3 regions of the Pseudomonas tolaasii NCPPB 2192 genome follow, and region 1 is predicted to be linked to each of the others. Evidence: predicted binding sites of a transcription regulator. Region 1 holds the regulator's gene; each other region holds the start of a gene.

The links. The regulator FliA, encoded in region 1, starts transcription of late flagellar genes. The targets are predictions, from matches to a motif close to CTAAAGTTTNNNNNNNNNNNGCCGNTAA.
Region 2: a site for FliA is predicted at 2,853-2,880, ahead of ATI14_RS12970 (flagellar protein MotY). Genes of this name have one in related genera too.
Region 3: a site for FliA is predicted at 3,105-3,132, ahead of ATI14_RS07425 (methyl-accepting chemotaxis protein). Genes of this name have one in related genera too.

The regions. Positions count from the first base shown of each region.
Region 1 is NZ_PHHD01000001.1:3,562,904-3,567,811, reverse strand. Features, by position in the region: gene ATI14_RS16605 (chemotaxis protein CheA) at 1-273, opposite strand, end outside; gene ATI14_RS16600 (protein phosphatase CheZ) at 285-1,073, opposite strand; gene ATI14_RS16595 (chemotaxis response regulator CheY) at 1,092-1,466, opposite strand; gene fliA (RNA polymerase sigma factor FliA) at 1,635-2,375, opposite strand; gene fleN (flagellar synthesis regulator FleN) at 2,372-3,205, opposite strand; gene flhF (flagellar biosynthesis GTPase FlhF) at 3,310-4,626, opposite strand; gene flhA (flagellar biosynthesis protein FlhA) at 4,638-4,908, opposite strand, start outside.
Region 2 is NZ_PHHD01000001.1:2,810,112-2,815,019, forward strand. Features, by position in the region: gene ATI14_RS12950 (bacterioferritin-associated ferredoxin) at 1-45, opposite strand, end outside; gene ATI14_RS12955 (peroxiredoxin) at 278-880, shown strand; gene rnt (ribonuclease T) at 1,073-1,744, opposite strand; gene pyrC (dihydroorotase) at 1,741-2,787, opposite strand; gene ATI14_RS12970 (flagellar protein MotY) at 2,944-3,852, shown strand; gene ATI14_RS12975 (argininosuccinate synthase) at 3,982-4,908, shown strand, end outside.
Region 3 is NZ_PHHD01000001.1:1,579,511-1,584,418, forward strand. Features, by position in the region: gene ATI14_RS07410 (TonB-dependent siderophore receptor) at 1-1,419, opposite strand, end outside; gene ATI14_RS07415 (FecR domain-containing protein) at 1,506-2,462, opposite strand; gene ATI14_RS07420 (sigma-70 family RNA polymerase sigma factor) at 2,452-2,967, opposite strand; gene ATI14_RS07425 (methyl-accepting chemotaxis protein) at 3,247-4,908, shown strand, end outside.

The sequences.
Region 1 (4,908 bases):
CACGTCCATCAATTCCGAATCAACGTGGCGTTCACCCTTGCGCAGGATGTCGAACACGTTCTCGGCGATGTGGCAGCACTCCACCAGCTCATGGAGCTGGAGGAAGCCGGCGCCCCCTTTTACAGTGTGAAAACCGCGAAAAATTGCATTGAGCAGGTTCGCATCATCCGGTCGGCTTTCCAGCTCGACCAGTTGCTCGGACAGTTGCTCTAAAATTTCGCCGGCCTCTACAAGGAAATCCTGAAGGATTTCTTCATCGGCGCCGAAGCTCATGTGGGTGCTCCTTAGAAGCCTAAACTGGACAACAAATCGTCTACGTCGTCTTGCCCGGATACAACGTCTTCACGTTTATCGGCATGAATCTGCGGACCTTCACCCTTGGCGAGATGTTTTTTTGGATCTTTTTCCGAGAGGATCGCCGCGCGGTCATGTTCGATACCGGCAAAACGATCGACCTGGCCAGCCATGAGCACCAGTTTGAGCAAATTGCTTTCCACTTCGGTGACCAGTTGGGTCACGCGCTTGATCACCTGGCCGGTGAGGTCCTGGTAATCCTGAGCCAGCAGAATGTCGTTGAGGTTGCTGGAAACCGTGCGGTTTTCCTGCTCGCTGCGCGACAGAAAGCTGTCGACCCGACGCGCCAGCTCACGAAACTCTTCGGCGCCCACTTCGCGACGCATGAAGCGGCTCCAGTCGTGGCTCAGGGCCTGGGCTTCGTTGGCCATGCCGTTGACCAGCGGCGTGGCGTTTTCCACCAGGTCCATGGTGCGGTTGGCCGCCGCCTCGGTCAGCCTGACCACATAGGACAGGCGTTCGGTGGCATCGGTGATCTGCGAGATCTCTTCGGCCTGGGGCATGTGCGGGTCAATCTGGAAATTGACGATCGCACTGTGCAGCTCGCGCGTGAGCTTGCCCACTTCCTGATACAGGCCGCGGTCACGGGTCTGGTTGAGCTCATGGATCAACTGCACCGCGTCGCCGAACTGGCCTTTTTCAAGGCTGTCGACCAACTGATGCGCATGCTTTTTCAGGGTCGACTCAAAGTCTCCCTGCGACGTTTCTTTATGCTCCATAGCTCCCCCGTGATGACATCAGCCGTGGATGCGTTCGAAGATTTTTTCAATCTTCTCTTTCAAGGCCAATGCGGTGAATGGCTTGACCACGTAACCGTTTACCCCGGCCTGGGCGGCTTCGATGATCTGTTCACGCTTGGCTTCGGCGGTCACCATCAGCACGGGCAGGCTGCGCAGTTTTTCATCCGCGCGCACGTGGCGCAGCAAGTCGATACCGGTCATGCCCGGCATGTTCCAGTCGGTTACCAGAAAGTCGATGCTTCCGCTGTTGAGGATCGGGATAGCCGTCAGGCCGTCATCCGCCTCGACCGTGTTGGTGAACCCAAGGTCACGCAACAGGTTTTTTATGATCCGCCGCATCGTTGAGAAGTCATCAACGATGAGGATTTTCATGTTCTTGTCCAATTCGACCTCCAAGCAGTCTTAAACGCGCCCAGCACCTGGACGCGCCATTTCAATCAACAGGCGTTACACAAAAAGGACTGCCCAGGGCACCACGGAACTGATCCGCGAAAACATGAAGCCTTCGCGGTAGCGTCTGCAGTGTCCCCACACTGCCTGTCAGCGCGCGCGCCACTCTCCCAATCGCCCCCGCAAGCGGGCTGCGCACTGGCTGTGCAGCTGGCTGACACGCGACTCGCTGACCCCCAGGACCTCACCGATTTCCTTGAGGTTCAGCTCTTCGTCGTAGTACAGCGCCAACACCAGTCGCTCACGCTCCGGCAAATTGGCAATCGCCTCCGCCAACGCCCCCTGGAAACGTTCGTCTTCCAGGTCACGCGACGGTTCGAGATGTGCACTCGCGCCGTCCTCGTGCAGCCCTTCGTGTTCGCCGTCCTGCAACAGGTCGTCGAAACTGAACAGGCGGCTGCCCAAGGTATCGTTCAAAATCCCGTAGTAATCGTCGAGACTCAATTGGAGTTCGGCCGCAACTTCATGATCTTTAGCGTCACGACCGGTTTTTGCTTCAATTGCGCGAATGGCGTCACTGACCATTCGCGTGTTGCGGTGTACCGAACGCGGCGCCCAATCCCCTTTACGCACCTCATCGAGCATCGCGCCACGGATGCGGATGCCCGCATACGTCTCGAAACTCGCACCCTTGCTCGCGTCGTATTTGGTCGACACTTCGAGCAGGCCGATCATGCCGGCCTGGATCAGGTCTTCCACCTGCACGCTGGCGGGCAGGCGTGCCAGCAAGTGATAGGCAATGCGCTTGACCAGAGGCGCATAACGCTCGATCAATTCGCCCTGGCTGTCACGGGCCGACTTTTTGTAAAGGTTGTAGCCGCTGGATGTCATAGCACCGGTCCTGCGCTCGTCTGATGCACCAAACGCTCGACGAAAAACTCCAGATGCCCCCGCGGGTTGGCAGGCAACGGCCAGGTATCGACCTTCTGGGCAATGGCCTTGAACGCCAGTGCGCACTTCGAACGAGGGAACGCTTCATAGACCGCACGCTGCTTTTGCACGGCCTTGCGCACACACTCGTCATACGGAACTGCGCCGACGTATTGTAAGGCGACATCGAGGAAGCGATCCGTGACCTTGGTCAACTTGGCGAACAGGTTGCGCCCTTCCTGCGGGCTCTGGGCCATGTTGGCCAGCACGCGGAAGCGGTTCATGCCGTAGTCACGGTTAAGCAGTTTGATCAGGGCGTAGGCGTCGGTGATCGAAGTGGGTTCATCGCAGACCACCAACAGCACCTCCTGCGCCGCGCGCACGAAGCTGACCACGGACTCGCCGATCCCGGCGGCGGTGTCGATCACCAGCACGTCGAGGTTGTCGCCGATGTCGCTGAAAGCCTGAATCAGGCCGGCATGTTGCGCCGGGCTCAGGTGCACCATGCTCTGGGTGCCCGAGGCTGCCGGCACGATGCGAATGCCGCCGGGGCCTTGCAGCAGCACATCGCGCAGCTCACAGCGGCCTTCAATCACATCGGCGAGGGTGTGTTTGGGTGTCAGCCCGAGCAAAACGTCGACATTTGCCAACCCCAGGTCAGCATCCAGCAGCATGACGCGACGGCCAAGCTCTGCCAGGGCCAGGGACAAATTCACTGACACGTTAGTTTTCCCGACGCCACCTTTGCCGCCGGTCACCGCGATCACCTGTACGGGATGCATGCTGCCCATTTTATTTCTTTACCTTGTCTTGCTTAGACGCAGGCTACATGGCTTGGCCGCGTGAATCGCTTGCAGACCATCGATGTAGATACTTTTCACGGTGTTCACTGCCCTCAACCGACCCGTTTTGCCGGGTTGTGGTAGAGGTCCGCGAACATGTCAGCCATCGCTTCCTCGCTAGGCTCTTCTTGCATTTGCACACTGACGGCACGGCTGACCAACTGATGACGGCGCGGCAGATGCAGATCATCCGGAATCCGCGGGCCGTCGGTCAGGTAAGCAACCGGTAATTCATGGCTGATCGCCAGGCTCAACACTTCACCCAGGCTCGCGGTTTCATCGAGCTTGGTCAGGATGCAACCGGCCAGGCCGCAACGCTTGTAGCTGTGGTACGCAGCGGTAAGAACCTGTTTCTGGCTGGTGGTTGCAAGCACCAGGTAATTTTTCGACTTGATGCCACGCCCGGCCAGGCTTTCGAGCTGCATGCGCAAGGCCGGGTCGCTGGCTTGCAGGCCGGCGGTGTCGATCAGCACCACGCGCTTGCGCAGCAGTGGATCGAGGGCATTGGCCAGGGACTGGCCCGGGTCGACGTGGGTCACCGGCACATTGAGGATGCGGCCCAGGGTCTTGAGCTGTTCCTGGGCGCCGATGCGATAACTGTCCATGCTCACCAGCGCAATATTCTGCGCGCCGTATTTGAGCACATAACGCGCGGCCAGCTTGGCCAGGGTGGTGGTCTTGCCCATGCCGGCAGGGCCGACCATGGCGATCACACCGCCCTCTTCCAGGGGTTCGATTTCCGGGGTGACGATCATGCGCGCCAAGTGCGCCAGCAGCATGCGCCAGGCCTGGCGCGGCTCTTCGACTTCGGCGGTGAGCGCCAGCAGGTCGCGGGACAACGGGCCGGACAGGCCGATCCGTTGCAGGCGGCGCCACAGGTTGGCCTGTTGCGGTTTGCTGCCTTGCAGTTGGGTCCAGGCCAGTGAGCCGAGCTGCACTTCCAGCAGTTCACGCAGACCGTTGAGCTCAAAACGCATCGAATCGAACACGCGCGGGTCAACCGCAGGCGCCGGGGCAGGCGCAGCAGGACGCGGTGGTTCTTTGAAAGTGGGCTCGACCAACGGCTCGGACGCGGTCAGCGGCAACCCGGCGAACAGCTGGCGATTGGTGGTGGCATCGCTGTCGCCACGCATGCTCAATTCCGCCTGGGCCGACACAATGCGCGAGGCGGTCTTGCGCAACTCGTCTTCGAGCTCCATGTTCGGCACGCGCGGCGCCAGCGCCTGGGGAGTGTAATCCAGGGCAGCCGTCAGCTCGACACCGCCGGCAATGCGACGGTTTCCGATAATCGCGGCATCGGCGCCCAGCTCATCACGAACCAGTTTCATGGCCTGACGCATATCGGCGGCGAAAAAACGCTTAACTTGCATAACCCACTACCTCAGCCGTTGGGCCCTACTGTCGCGACGATAGTCACTTGCTTGTTGTCAGGAATTTCCTGATAAGCCAAAACGTGCAAATTCGGAACTGCCAGGCGACCAAACCGCGACAACATCGCTCGAACCGGGCCCGCCACCAGCAGGATCACCGGGTGGCCCGCCATTTCCTGGCGCTGTGCGGCTTCGATCAACGAACGCTGCAGTTTTTCAGCCATGCTTGGCTCCAGCAGAACGCCCTCTTCCTGGCCTTGCCCTGCCTTCTGAATACTATTG
Region 2 (4,908 bases), 750 kb from region 1:
GCGGATTTGTCCGTCGGTGACGCCAGTACAGAGGCACACATACATAAGGGAGAACCGTCGCGGGTTTAAGGCTTAAGTGCGATGGATCTTAATGTTAACGAGAATGATTGTCAAAGTAGATTCATGGGACTTTGCTCGCACTGACGAACGGTTTTTTCCGTGTATGATGGCCGGTCTTCACGAAGCGTGATTGTGTCACAGGGCTGTCGCTTGACCGCGGCAGACTCGGGGCCGGTCCTTTTACTTCAATCGTCACCCTTGCATCAGGAGAAACCCAATGAGCGTACTCGTCGGCAAACAAGCCCCGGATTTCGACGTACCTGCCGTCCTCGGCAATGGCGAAATCGTAGACAGCTTCAAACTGTCTGAAGCCATCAAAGGCAAATACGGCCTGGTGTTCTTCTACCCGCTGGACTTCACTTTCGTCTGCCCTTCGGAGCTGATCGCTCTGGACCACCGCATGGACGATTTCAAGGCGCGCAACGTTGAAGTGGTAGCCGTTTCCATCGACTCCCATTTCACCCACAACGCCTGGCGCAACACGGCCATCAACGATGGCGGCATTGGCAAAGTCAAATACACCATGGCTGCCGACATGAAGCACGACATCGCCAAGGCCTACGACGTTGAGTCCGAAGGCGGCGTGGCTTTCCGTGGCGCGTTCCTGATCGATGACAAGGGCGTTGTTCGCTCCCAGATCATCAACGACCTGCCACTGGGTCGTAACATGGAAGAGCTGATCCGTTTGGTTGACGCGCTGCAATTCCACGAAGAGCACGGCGAAGTCTGCCCTGCCAACTGGAAGAAAGGCGACAAAGGCATGAACGCTTCGCCAGAAGGTGTTGCGGCTTACCTGACCGAGAACGCTGGCAAGCTGTAAGCCAGATTCGCGGGACAAAAAAACCGGCCTGTGAGGGCCGGTTTTTTTTGTGGCGAGCGGGCTTGCCCCGCGTTGGGCTGCGAAGCGGCCCTATAACCAGGCACCGCGGTTTTCCTGAATCAATCGCGGTGGCTTTATTGGGGCTGCTTCGCAGCCCAACGCAGGGCAAGCCTGCTCGCCACAGGAAGCCGGTCAGTCGTTGAAGTCTTCCCAACCGCCCATGTCTTTCCAGCGATTGACGATGCCGCAGAACAACTCGGCAGTCTTCTCGGTGTCGTAGCGCGCCGAGTGAGCCTCACGACCGTCAAAGTCGATACCGGCAGCCTGGCAGGCTTTCGCCAGCACGGTCTGGCCATACGCCAGGCCGGCGAGGGTGGCGGTGTCGAAACTGGAGAACGGGTGGAACGGGTTGCGCTTCATGTCCAGCCGCGCCACGGCGGCGTTCAGGAAGCCCAGGTCGAAGCTGCTGTTGTGGCCCACCAGGATCGCCCGTTTGCAGCCGTTGGCCTTCAACGCCTTGCGCACGCCACGGAAGATGTCGGTCAGCGCCGCCTCTTCGCTCACAGCCATGCGCAGCGGATGATCGAGCTTGATCCCGGTGAACTCCAAAGCGGCGGCTTCGATGTTCGCACCTTCGAACGGCTCGACGCGGAAGAAGTGGGTATGTTCCGGGAACACAAAGCCCTGTTCGTCCATGCCGATGGTGGTCGCGGCAATTTCCAGCAGCGCGTCGGTGGCGCTGTTGAAACCACCGGTTTCTACGTCGATGACAACCGGCAGATAGCCGCGAAACCGCTCGGCCATCGGGTGACGGGAGCCGCCACCACTGTGCTCGTGTTCGTCATCGTAATGGTCTTCACTCACTTGCTTTCCTCCAGCAGGCGCCAGCGCAGTGTCTCACCGGCGCGCAGCGGGATAACAGTCAACTCGCCAAACGGCAGGCTGGCCGGGGCGGTCCAGTCTTCACGAACCAGGGTGATGCGGTCGGTGTTCGCCGGCAGGCCATAGAAGCGCGGGCCGTTGAGGCTGGCGAAACCTTCGAGCTTGTCCAGGGCGTTGCGCTGCTCAAACGCTTCGGCGTACAGCTCGATGGCGGCATACGCGGTGTAGCAGCCGGCACAGCCGCACGCCGCTTCCTTGGCGTGCTGGGCGTGAGGCGCCGAGTCGGTGCCGAGGAAGAACTTCGGGCTGCCGCTGGTGGCGGCGTCCAGCAAGGCCACCTGGTGGGTGTTGCGCTTGAGGATCGGCAGGCAATAGAAGTGCGGCCGAATCCCGCCCACCAGCATGTGGTTGCGGTTGTAAAGCAGATGGTGCGCGGTGATGGTCGCACCAACGTTGGCCGAAGCTTCGTTGACGAACTGCACGGCGTCAGCCGTGGTGATGTGCTCAAACACCACTTTCAGGGTCGGGAACAGCTCGACCACACGGCGCATGTGCTCATCGATGAAGATCTTTTCACGGTCGAACACATCGACGTCGCCACGGGTGACTTCGCCGTGGATCAACAGCGGCATGCCGACTTCGGCCATGGCTTCGATGGCGGGCAGGATCTTGTCGATGCTGGTCACGCCGGAATCGGAGTTGGTGGTCGCGCCTGCCGGGTACAGCTTGGCGGCGTACACGAAGCCGCTGGCCTTGGCCTCACGAATTTCTTCGGGCTGGGTGCGATCGGTCAGGTAGAGCACCATCAACGGTTCGAAGCGGCTGCCGGCCGGGCGCGCAGCGAGGATGCGCTGGCGATAGGCGTCGGCTTGCTCGGCATTCCGCACCGGAGGTACCAGGTTAGGCATGATGATGGCGCGGCCAAACGTGCGCGCTACATCGGCCACAGTTTGGGGTAACGCAGCACCATCGCGAAGATGAATGTGCCAGTCGTCGGGACGCAGCAGGGTCAGGCGGTCGGACATTGGGGATTCCAGGCGGGTCAATCTGGTGGGAATGCTACCGGAAAAGACTCTTGCAGGCACTCGCTATCAAGTTTTGCTGCACGCGTCCGATATCCCTGGGTATGCCTTAACGACGTATGACGCTTTGAAGTGTTGTAGAAACCAGTGGAGCCTCCCGTGCGCCAGCATTATCTAGCCCTGCTCAGTGTGTTCGCCAGCCTGCCTGCGATGGCCCTCACGTTTCAGACACGTCTGGAAAATATTGAGTGGAAGGTAGAAGGCGACCCGTTCGAGTGCCGTCTGACCCAGCCGATCACCGATTTCGGCTCGGGTGAGTTCGTGCGCCGCGCGGGCGAGCAGGCCACATTTCGTCTCAAAGCCTATAGCGGCGCACTGGGCGCGGGTTCAGCGACACTGTTGGCCGCCGCAGCACCCTGGCAGCCGGGCCGAGGTGATATCAACCTCGGTGCCGTGCGCGTGGGCAGCGGCGATGTGCTGTTCAACAGCTCTCAGGCCCAGGCCGGGCGGCTGTTCACCGGCTTGCTCGAAGGCCGCAGCCCCACCGTGCGGCATTACGGGCGTGAAGGCGGTTACTCGGAAATTCGCCTGCTGCCGGTCAAATTCACCAAGGCCTATAACGACTATCAGCTCTGTACGGCCAAACTGCTGCCGATGAACTACGACCAGGTCAAACAGACCGAAGTCGGGTTCCCCGGTGGTGGCATCGAGCTGGACGCGGCGGCCAAGAAGAAGCTGGACGTGGTTCTGGCGTTCCTGAAGGCCGACCCCACAGTCAACCACATCGAGTTAAACGGCCATTCCGACAACAGCGGCAACCGCCTGACCAACCGTGATGTCTCGCGCCGTCGTGCGCTGGCTGTCTCGGACTACTTCAAGGCCAACGGCATTCCCGAGTCGCAGATCACCCTGCGCTTTCACGGTGAAAGCTACCCGCTGGCGCCCAATACCAATGCCGCCAACCGGGCACGCAACCGTCGCGTAAACATCCAGCTTGAACGGGTGGCTGCCCCCGAGAAGCCGGCACCGCAAGCCGCTGCACCCGGCAACGCGGCGCACACGACATAAAGTGCGACCACCGGTCGCGCACTCGACAGAATCTGTCGCTTTATCTTCATTTGCTGTCGCGCCCCTGTAATTCCATGGTTTTGGCCGGTAGAATCGACGCCTTTCCGTACAACCCCGTGGAGTGATGGCATGGCCGACGTAAACAAGGTCGTTCTCGCGTATTCCGGCGGCCTGGACACTTCGGTGATCCTCAAGTGGCTGCAGGATACGTATAACTGTGAAGTGGTGACCTTCACCGCTGACCTGGGTCAGGGCGAAGAGGTCGAACCTGCACGTGCCAAGGCGCAAGCCATGGGCGTGAAAGAGATCTACATTGACGACCTGCGCGAAGAGTTCGTCCGCGATTTCGTCTATCCGATGTTTCGCGCCAACACTGTCTACGAAGGCGAGTACCTGCTGGGTACCTCCATCGCACGTCCGCTGATCGCCAAGCGCCTGATCGAAATCGCCAACGAAACCGGCGCCGACGCCATTTCCCATGGCGCCACCGGCAAGGGCAACGACCAGGTGCGTTTCGAACTGGGTGCCTACGCCCTCAAGCCAGGCGTGAAAGTGATTGCCCCTTGGCGTGAATGGGACCTGCTGTCCCGTGAAAAGCTGATGGACTACGCTGAAAAGCATGCCATCCCGATCGAGCGTCATGGCAAGAAGAAGTCTCCGTACTCGATGGACGCCAACTTGCTGCACATCTCCTATGAAGGCGGCGTGCTGGAAGACACCTGGACCGAGCACGAAGAAGACATGTGGAAGTGGACCGTCTCCCCGGAGAACGCTCCAGACAAGCCACAGTACCTGGAACTGACCTACCGCAACGGCGACATCGTCGCGCTGGACGGCGTCGAAATGACCCCGGCCACCGTGCTGGCGACCCTGAACCGTGTCGGTGGCGAACACGGTATCGGTCGTCTCGACATCGTTGAGAACCGTTACGTGGGCATGAAGTCCCGTGGCTGCTACGAAACCCCGGGCGGCACCATCATGCTGCGCGCTCACCGCGCCATTGAGTCCATCACCCTGGACCGCGAAGTGGCTCACCTCAAAGACGAGCTGATGCCC
Region 3 (4,908 bases), 2.0 Mb from region 1:
GGTAAAAAATTCCGCCTGTAGCATGTTGTCGAGAATGAACGCATGCAGCTTCTCATCGCCTCCCGAGTAATAACGGTTCAGCTCATTGCTGGTCGACGTGGTCCAGCCATAGGCATACACCTGATCCAGCCGGACCTTGGAGTCCAGGTAGCGGAAGTTTTGCCGTGCGGTAAATACATCGTTGAAGCGATGCTCAAACTGATAGCCGAACGACTGCTGGTCACGCTTATAGCCATCAACACCTGGCTCGCCTTCGAAGAAATGGCTGGAAATTCGATCACCATTGCGCTGATGCAATGCGCCATCCGCCGGCATACCGCCGTGATAGCCACCATCGGGGTCATGTTGCAGATATGCCTGAAGCGTCAGCGACGTGTCCTCGGTAAAGTCGATGCTCAGCGTCGGCGCCAACGCGTAGCGCTTTTCTTTGGCGTGGTCGAATTGTGTGTCGGACTTGTCTGCCAACCCCGTCAGGCGATAAGCAACGCGTTTGTCATCATCCACCGGCCCGCTGAAGTCAAAACCCATGCCCTGCTGGCCATGATTGCCGACGGTCGCTTGTAGTTGGTGATAGGGCGAGAACAACGGCTTCTTGCTGGTCAGCGCAACCAGGCCGCCAGGCGAGCTACGCCCATACAAAACGGAAGACGGTCCTTTCAGGATGTCCACGCGTTCAAGAAAATACGGATCCACCTGCATCGTGCTGTAGGTGCCGCTGTCACCCATGGACTTCAAGCCGTCCAGGTAAATATTATCCACAGAGCCATCATTGAAACCGCGCATGGCCACGTAGTCATAGCGATGGGTAGCACCATACGGGTTGGTCAATACCCCAGGGGTGTACCGCATGGCTTGCGCCACAGTCTGGGAGCCCTGATCGTCCATTTGCTCGCGTGTTACCACAGACACGGTTTGCGACGTTTCCAGCAGCGCCGTACTGGTTTTGGTGGCGATCTGGCTGTGTGTTGCGTTGTAGCCCGCCATGCTCCCCAAGGCATTGCCCAATGCGAAGCCTTTGATATCGGTAGTGGGCAGCGTCAATGTGCTGCCTTCCTGCTGCGTCTGCAGAATAAAGCTCACACCGTCCTGAGAATCCGCCTGCAACCCGGAGCCGGCAAGCACACGATTCAAGCCCTGCTGAGCCGAATACTCACCCTGCAACCCGGCCGATTCTCGCCCCCGAGTTTGCTCAGGCGTGCTCGAAAGGGTGATGCCCGCCTGGCGAGCAAACTGATTGAGTACATCACTCAGCGGTCCGGCAGGAATGTCGTAACGCTGGTTGACCCGCTCAGCGCCAGCTTGTGCAGCCATGCCGATGATCGGCACAGCGCCCATGCCCACAACGGTCGACAGTAACGCCGCTCGTATGGCTTTAGCTAAAAGAGGGTGGGAAGGGTCGTGAAAAAAACGCACAGTCATGATCAGGGTCCGTTGAGGCCGGTGAAGGCAGATTGAAGGGCTTACTGTCTAAGCCGGACTCACGGAAAAAAGCCGCCAAAAAACTATCAGGCCAGGCGCTCCAGGCTCGCCCACCATCGTGTTCGGTAGCGCACTCGAACGGGCAGTGTCTGGGCAAGCACCGCCAATAGCTTGTCTGTGTCATCGAGACGGAAAACTCCGGATAACTGCAAGTGCGCGACATCCGCAGCACAGCCCAGGTAGCCATGGCGATACCGTCCCACTTCTGAAAGGAAATCATCGAGACGCATGCTCCGTGTCACAATCAGGCCATCGGCCCAGGCAGCCATATCCATTGTGGGGGAGCGCGCAAGAATGGCCCGGTTCTGCTGCACGCGATAACTTTCTCCTGCGTGAACGTGAGTCGGCAGCCCATCTGCCCCTTTGGGCGAGTCAATGGCCACATTGCCGCTGACCACCGTCAAGCGTGTGCAGTCACTGTCCTGGCGTACCGCAAAGCGCCCATCGAGACCTTCGAGCAAGCCATGCGAGGTTTCGACCAGCAACGGCGCCGACGAAGCCGCGCCGCAGCTCACCAGGATTTCGCCACGAACCAGCGTGATAAGGCGTTGCTGCGGATTGAAGTTCAGATCCACCGCCGTGTCGGTGTTGAGTTGCAGGCGAGTGCCATCGGGCAGTTGCACACTTCGCCGCTCGCCTGTCGCTGTCGCCAGGTCGGACGTCCAGCGTTGCCAGCCAGTCAGGTCGCGGCTCACCCAGGCCGCCGACCCCACGAGTACGGCGCCAGACAACATCTTCAGTGCCTGTCGACGGCCCAAGCCCTTTGCGCCGTTCTCCAATGTCGCCTGCGCCCCTGGAATGGTCGCCAGCTGGCTGCTCAGTTCCTGCTGAAGCGCCTGCACGCGTTGCCACGCCAGCTCATGTTCATCGTGGGTCGCGCGCCAGTGTTCGCATTGCTCATGCAGGCGAACGTTGGCGCGGTTATTTCGCAGGCGCAGGGTCCAGCTGATGGCCTGCCTGACCACCGACGCGTCAGGTCTCATAACGCACTACGTAACAATGATAGAGCGCGTCCGCGACGTACCTTTCTACCGACCGCAACGACACCCCCATCTGCTGTGCGATCTGTCTGTAAGTCAGCCCATCGCACTGGGCCAGCAGAAACGCCTTACGTACCTTCGGCTTGAGCCCGTCCAACAGACGGGAGACTTCCTCCAGAAGCTCAAGCACCAACGCACGCGCTTCGGCACTGGGCGCCAATGCCTCCGGCAGGTGGGCGATTGATTCGAGATAAGCGCGCTCGATTTCCTCGCGGCGCCAGTGATCAATTACCAGGCCTCGGGCGATGGTGCGCAGGAAAGCGCGCGGGGCCTTGAGTTCAAAGCGTTCGGTTTTCTGCAGGAGGCGTACGAAGGTGTCTTGCGCCAGGTCTGCGGCATCGGCGGCATTGCCCAAGCGGCTGCGCAGCCAGGTGTCGAGCCAGTTGTGATGGGTGCAGTAAAGCGTCTGCACAACACGGTTACACGGGATGTACTCGGAAGACGACATTCAAACGGGCCCGGCCAAACGCCACAAATGATAATTAGTCGCATTGTCTGGAAGGCTGATAAATTTTGCAACTCTGAACCGCTGCTGCTACCACTGGTCGTCTTCCTACGTAAAAACTAGATGCATCTCACAAATTTCTAAGATTTGTCGAAGCTTGGCCGAAAGCCTGATGAGCCATGCGTGCACCGAAATAGAGCGGCCTACAGAGCCTGCCTATCCCGTTACATGGAATGTTCCACTCGGCACGCTCATCCCCCTTTGGCAAAAGAAGTCGATGAAATGAATCTTAAGTTCAGTCATAAAATTCTGTTGGCCGCGTCAGGCGTCGTGGTTTTGGCCTTCGCGTTGTTCACGCTCTATAACGATTACCTGCAGCGCAGCACCATCACGCAAAACCTGGAGTCGTCCATTCAACAGTCCGGTGAGCTGACCGCCAGTAGCGTGCAGAACTGGCTCAGCGGTCGAATCCTGGTGCTCGAAAGCCTGGCGCAGAACGTCGCCCATCAAGGCAGCAACGCTGACCTTCCCGGTTTGGTTGACCAGCCTGCCTTCACCTCGAACTTCCAGTTCACCTATGTCGGCCAAACCAACGGTGTGTTTACGCAACGCCCCGACGCCAAGATGCCGGACGGCTACGATCCACGGCAGCGTCCTTGGTACAAACAAGCCGTCGCCGCCGATAAAACCATGCTGACCCCCCCTTACATGGCGGCCGTAGGCGGGCAGATCGTGACGATCGCTCTGCCGGTCAAAAAGAACGGAGAGTTGTTGGGTGTCGTCGGTGGGGACCTGAGCCTGCAAACCCTGGTGAAGATCATCAATTCGGTGGATTTTGGCGGTATCGGCCATGCGTTTCTGGTCAGCGCCGATGGCCAGGTCATCGTCAGCCCTGACCAGGATCAGGTGATGAAAAACCTCAAGGACATCTACCCGAATACCCCTGTGCGCATCGAAAAGGTCAGTCAGGAAGTCGTCTTGAACGGTAAGGACCGTATTCTTTCGTTTACCCCGGTCAGCGGTTTGCCAGGTGCGGATTGGTACATCGGCCTGTCAGTCGATAAAGACAAAGCCTACGCGCCACTTGGCAAATTCCGTACCTCGGCGTTGATTGCGATGTTGATCGCGGTGGTCGCAATTGCGGTGCTGTTGAGTCTGTTGATTCAAGTGCTGCTGCGCCCGCTTACCACCATGGGCGTCGCCATGCAGGACATTGCCCAGGGCGAAGGTGATCTGACTCGTCGTCTGGATGTCACCAGCAAGGACGAGTTTGGAGAAGTGGGCAGCGCCTTTAACCAGTTTGTTGAGCGTATCCACGCGTCCATTGCTGAGGTGTCCTCGGCGACTCGCCAGGTTCACGACCTGTCGCAGCGCGTCATGGCCTCCTCCAACGCCTCAATCATCGGCTCGGACGAGCAAAGCGCGCGCACCAACAGTGTGGCTGCCGCGATCAACGAACTGGGGGCCGCCACTCAGGAAATTGCGCGTAACGCGGCGGATGCTTCGCAACACGCCAGTGGTGCCAGCGAGCAGGCCGATGGCGGCCGCAAAGTGGTGGAGCAAACCATTCTGGCGATGTCGGAACTTTCGCAAAAAATCAGTTTGTCTTGCACGCAGATCGAAACGCTCAACGCAAGCACCGACAACATTGGTCACATCCTGGACGTGATCAAAGGCATCTCCCAGCAAACCAATTTGCTCGCACTCAACGCCGCCATCGAGGCCGCGCGTGCCGGGGAAGCCGGGCGCGGGTTCGCTGTGGTCGCCGATGAAGTGCGTAACCTGGCCCACCGCACCCAGGAATCCGCCGAAGAGATCCACAAGATGATCACCTCGCTTCAAGTGGGCTCCCGTGAAGCTGTGACCACCATGAACGCCAGCCAGACCTCCAGCGAAGAAAGCGTTGAAGTCGCCAACCAGGCCGGTGCGCGGCTGGTCAGCGTG